Regions from separate parts of the Leifsonia sp. Ger2509 genome, predicted to be linked through region 2. Evidence: predicted binding sites of a transcription regulator. Region 2 holds the regulator's gene; the other holds the start of a gene.
What was found. Region 2 encodes LexA, which represses DNA repair genes until DNA is damaged. Its sites were predicted from a motif close to TCGAACANNTGTTCGA; they were not measured.
Positions count from the first base shown of each region.

Region 1 (2,387 bases), 370 kb from region 2:
CGCCTTCGACCCGGAGGTCGTCACCCCACACTTTTTCGACGAGTTCAGCATCGTGCCGGCCTTCGACGAAGATGCGGCTCGCCCTGGCGACGCGTGCGGGCGCGTCGCCGACCCGGAAGGAACCGGATGCGGTCCGCGCGCGTGTTCCCGCATCCGCCGCCCTGGGGACGACGAGCGTGACGGCCTCCCCATCGATCAGAAACCCGCTGCCGAGCGGGAACACCCGCTTCTTCCCGAAGTAGTCTTCGAGTTCGACGGTCGCGTTCTCAATCCGCGTGACTGCTCCACAGAACCCGCTCGCTGCATCTTCGACGACGAGGTCACGCACGGCTTCGACGTCGGGAACGGGCTTCTGGCCGGCGGTCTTCCATCCGGATGCGAGCACATCGGAGCTGTAGCGGTCATACGTCACCCGGCGAGCGTAGTTCGCACGGTCGGGGAGCGCAGAAATGGCACGCGGTCAGTCGAAGATCCGCACGAGATTCCAGCTCCGTCGTGTGTCGTCGTGCCGAACGTCGAAGACGTGCGCTTCGCCCCAGTCACTCGTCGCCTGGAACCTCCACCCGCCGATCCGGCGGGGGACACTGCCGATCCCGTATTCATTGGGTTCGAATGGTCGCCACCATTCGCAGGTGTCCGCCCAGACCGTCGGGGTGTCGGTGACGAGGTACGGTGTCGACCGCCACACGATCCGCTCGGGCACGCCGTCATCGGTCGTCCACACGGTGACGGCCTCATCGATCTCCGCCATGTCCATTCGCCCCTTCTCGCGGATTCGAACGTATGTTCGAATGTCTCGAGTGTAGGTCCGGAGAGGGGTTGATGGAAAGCCCGGTCGACCGTGTATCCATGTTGCAACGGGGTCCACAATTACTTCATGAGCGACTTCACCGATCCGTCGGAATCCCGGTTCCGCTTGAGCAACGCCGAACGCGACCAGGCGGTCGCATCCCTCGAAGGGCACAGGAGGGATGGCCGGCTCACCGACTCGGAGCTTGCCACGCGGACGGCGGCCGCCCGGGCCGCAGTCACCAGAGGAGACCTCGCACCGCTGTTCGCCGACCTTCCCGGTGCGCTTCCTGCTTCGAACGCGACTCGAACGTTCACCCCCTCCAGCGACGCCTCACACGACCGGGACTGGGACCGCTATGGCGGGGGATCGCCGGCACGGTGGCGCGTCGTGTGGACAGCGATCATCCCTTTCATCGCACTGATCCTGTTCTTCCTGACGAGCGCGCTGTGGGGTTTCGCGTACAGCTGGCTGTGGTTCCTCCTGATCCCGGTGGTCGCGATCATCGCCTACGCGGACGGCGGCCAGGGTCACGACCGCAACCGGAACCGCGACCGCTGACCTGACCGCGCTCGGGTCAGCGAACTCCGTCGAGCACGGGTCGACATGTCCCGCGCACCGAGCGATACTGAGCGCCGTCGCCCGTCGCCCGGCACCCGTCACCCCAGGGTCGTCCCGAACAGCAGGCCGAGCAGGTAGGTCGCGGCGGCGGCGCCGTAGCCGATCCCGAGCTGGCGCAGAGCGCGGCGCAGGGGCGGCCCGCCGGACAGCAGCCCGACGACCGCACCGGTCGACAGGAGCACGATTCCGACGAGCGCCGCAGCGACGAGGACCGCGGTCGTACCCTGCAGACCGAACAGGTAGGGGAGCACCGGAACGAGCGCACCGGATGCGAAGAAGCAGAAGCTCGAGATCGCCGCACTCCACGCGGTCCCGATCGTTTCGTGCGCGTCGACGGTCTCCTCGTCCGCGGATCCGGCGTCCGGATCGACGGTGAAGTCGCGGAGGACTTCCGTCGCGTGCGCGGCCGCCTCGTCGGCGCCCATTCCGCGCGCCCGGTAGACCAGTGTGAGCTCGTTCGCGTCGACGTCGAGGTCGGGAAGTGCTGTGCGCGTCTGGGGATTCGGTGTGGATGCTTCGAGCAGTTCCCGCTGCGACCGGACGGAGACGTATTCCCCGGCTCCCATCGACAGTGCGCCCGCGAGAAGCCCGGACAGTCCGGTGAGGAGCACGACATGGGTGGGGACGCCGCTCGCGCTGATTCCGAGGACGAGTGCGAGGTTGCTGACCAGGCCGTCGTTGGCGCCGAAGACGGCGGCCCGGAAGGTGCCGGAGAGGCGGTTTCGTCCCCGTGCGGCCAGCGCACGCACGACCTCTTCGTGGATCTGTTCGTCCGCAGCCATCGAGGCGGTCGCATCCGAGTCGGCGGCGTATGGCGAACGGGCTTCCGCCCGCTGGGCGAGAGCCAGCACGAAGACCGACCCGAATCGGCGGGCGAGGAAGCCGAGGATCCGCGTGCGGAGATCGCCACGCAGCGGTTTACCGGCGCGGTCGCCCAGTAGGGCGAGCCAGTGCGCTTCGTGCCGGCCTTCGGCCT
Region 1 covers NZ_JBUYVB010000003.1:421,260-423,646, forward strand. The annotation lists gene ACV7NN_RS02245 (DUF3097 domain-containing protein) at 1-412, opposite strand, end outside; gene ACV7NN_RS02250 (DUF6504 family protein) at 461-751, opposite strand; gene ACV7NN_RS02255 (DUF1707 SHOCT-like domain-containing protein) at 878-1,351, shown strand; gene ACV7NN_RS02260 (VIT1/CCC1 transporter family protein) at 1,450-2,387, opposite strand, start outside.
Region 1: a site for LexA is predicted at 776-791, ahead of ACV7NN_RS02250 (DUF6504 family protein). Genes of this name have one in related genera too.

Region 2 (2,387 bases):
ACGGTCTTCTGGGGTGCGCCGTAGGGGGTCTTTCCCCGCAGGTCATCGCGAATAGGCAGATCGGAGAGGGAGGTCACCCACCCAATGCTAATGCGGCTCTAACGGGTGCTCTCTCAGTGCGTTGCGCTGTATTGCGCCGGGATGGCGATGCGCTGCCCCGGCGTCACGACGGCCGACTGAAGCTGGTTGAGCGAAACGATGTCGGCGATCACGTCGCGCGGGTCGGCGCTCGGTGCGACCTTCTCCGCGATGCTCCACAGCGACTGGCCGGAGTGGACCGTCACGTAGGAGAACTGCGTGTGGGTGGTCGACCCGGTCGCGATCGCTCCACCGCCGTTGACGGCGAAGAGGAAGGCGCCGATGACGAGCGGCACGGCCGCGAGCGACGTGATCACGACGCGTCCACGTCGGGTCAGCCTGAGGTGCGTGGTCGCTGCGCCGGCGGGGCGGGATGTTGCACCGGCGAAATGCGTCGGCATCTGGATCGCTGCAGTCATGGCCTGTCCTCCTGGGAGTATTCGCATCCGGCACTCGGCCGGGAGGGCCGGATGCGAAGCTATGTTCCGAATATATCTTCGAATGTTCGAAACTTCAACCACTCCGCAGACGCCGATTATGGAACGAATATCGCAACACACTCGAACACATGTTTGTTTCAGCGCTGCATCGTGGATACAGTTTCGATTGTCTGGAGTTCACTCAACCAGGCACCACCGACATTCGTTCCGGCGCAGCCTCCGGAACGGACGCGGAGGCGGTCACGAAGGGACGGGGAAGTGACGAACGACACCGGAGCAGGGCGGGAACGCGGCGGCACCCGCCGTCGCAAGAACCTGAGCGAGAAGCAGCTCGCCATCCTCGACGTGATCGCGCGCTCCGTGAGCCAGCGCGGCTATCCGCCGAGCATGCGAGAGATCGGCGACGCCGTCGGCCTGTCCTCCCTCTCGAGCGTGACGCACCAGCTCAACCAGCTGGAGCTGAGCGGCTACCTCCGTCGTGATCAGAACCGGCCCCGCGCACTCGAGATCCTGATCGACCTGCCGTCCACCGCATCCGAGAGCCTCGACTACGAGAACCAGACCCCGGTCGGCGACGCGGCCATGGTCCCTCTTGTCGGTCGCATCGCGGCGGGCGTGCCGATCACGGCTGACCAGCAGGTCGAAGAGGTCTTCCCGCTCCCCCGCCAGCTCGTCGGCAACGGCGATCTCTTCATGCTCAAGGTCGTCGGCGAGTCGATGATCGACGCGGCCATCTGCGACGGCGACTGGGTGGTCGTGCGGCAGCAGAAGACGGCGGAGAACGGCGACATCGTAGCGGCCATGCTCGACAGCGAAGCCACGGTCAAAGTCTTCCGCCAGCGGGACGGGCACACCTGGCTGCTTCCCCGCAATTCGAACTTCGAGCCGATCCTGGGCGACTTCGCCGAGGTGCTCGGCAAAGTGGTGGCGGTCCTCCGAGCCGTCTGAGCATCCGGCGCTGCGCCGCGTCAGGGGCCGGGCGCTGAAACGATGCCCGAGTCGTAGGCGAAGACGACCACCTGCGCCCGGTCGCGCGCATCCAGCTTCGCCATCGCGCGCGAGACGTGGGTCTTGGCCGTCGCCGGGCTGATGAACAGCCGCACACCGATCTCCGCGTTGCTCAGGCCCGACGCCACCAGCGCGACGATCTCGCGTTCCCGCTCGGTGAGCCGGGCGAGCTTCTCCTCGATGGCCTCGTCCCGGCGCGGAACGGTCGCGAACCGGGCGATCAGCCGGCCCGTGACACTCGGCGCGAGCAGGGACTCCCCCGACGCGACGACCCGCACCGCGCGCCGCAGGTCGTCCGGCTCCAGATCCTTCAGAAGGAATCCGCTCGCACCGGCGCGAAGCGCGGCGAAGACGGTCTCGTCCAGTTCATAGGTCGTGACCACGAGCACCCGGGTGTCGGGGAGCGAAGGATCGCCGACCACGGATGCGGTGGCCGCAATCCCGTCGAGCCGCGGCATCCGCACATCCATCACGATCACGTCGGGCCGCGTCCGGCGTGCCAGGTCGACCGCTTCGAGGCCGTCCGCCGCCTCGCCCACGACCTCGATGTCATCGGAGCGATCGAGGATCGCGCGGAATCCCTCGCGGATGAGCGCCTGGTCGTCGGCGAGCAGGACGCGGATCATGCCGGCTCCTCGATCGGCAGCACCGCGGACACGAGGAAGCCGCCGAGCGGAGACGTGCCGGTCTCGAGCATTCCACCCGCCGAATACGCCCGTTCGCGCATCCCCACGAGTCCGAGACCGTGCCCCGGGACGCCCGCGGAGGCGCCGCGCCCGTCGTCCTCCACCGTCACCTGGAGCGCCCGGGCATCCGGATCCGCGCGCACCGTGACGCGTACCGTGGTCGCGGCCGCGTGCC
Region 2 covers NZ_JBUYVB010000003.1:795,526-797,912, forward strand. The annotation lists gene ACV7NN_RS04110 (histidinol-phosphate transaminase) at 1-77, opposite strand, end outside; gene ACV7NN_RS04115 (LysM peptidoglycan-binding domain-containing protein) at 114-497, opposite strand; gene lexA (transcriptional repressor LexA) at 777-1,466, shown strand; gene ACV7NN_RS04125 (response regulator transcription factor) at 1,487-2,152, opposite strand; gene ACV7NN_RS04130 (sensor histidine kinase) at 2,149-2,387, opposite strand, start outside.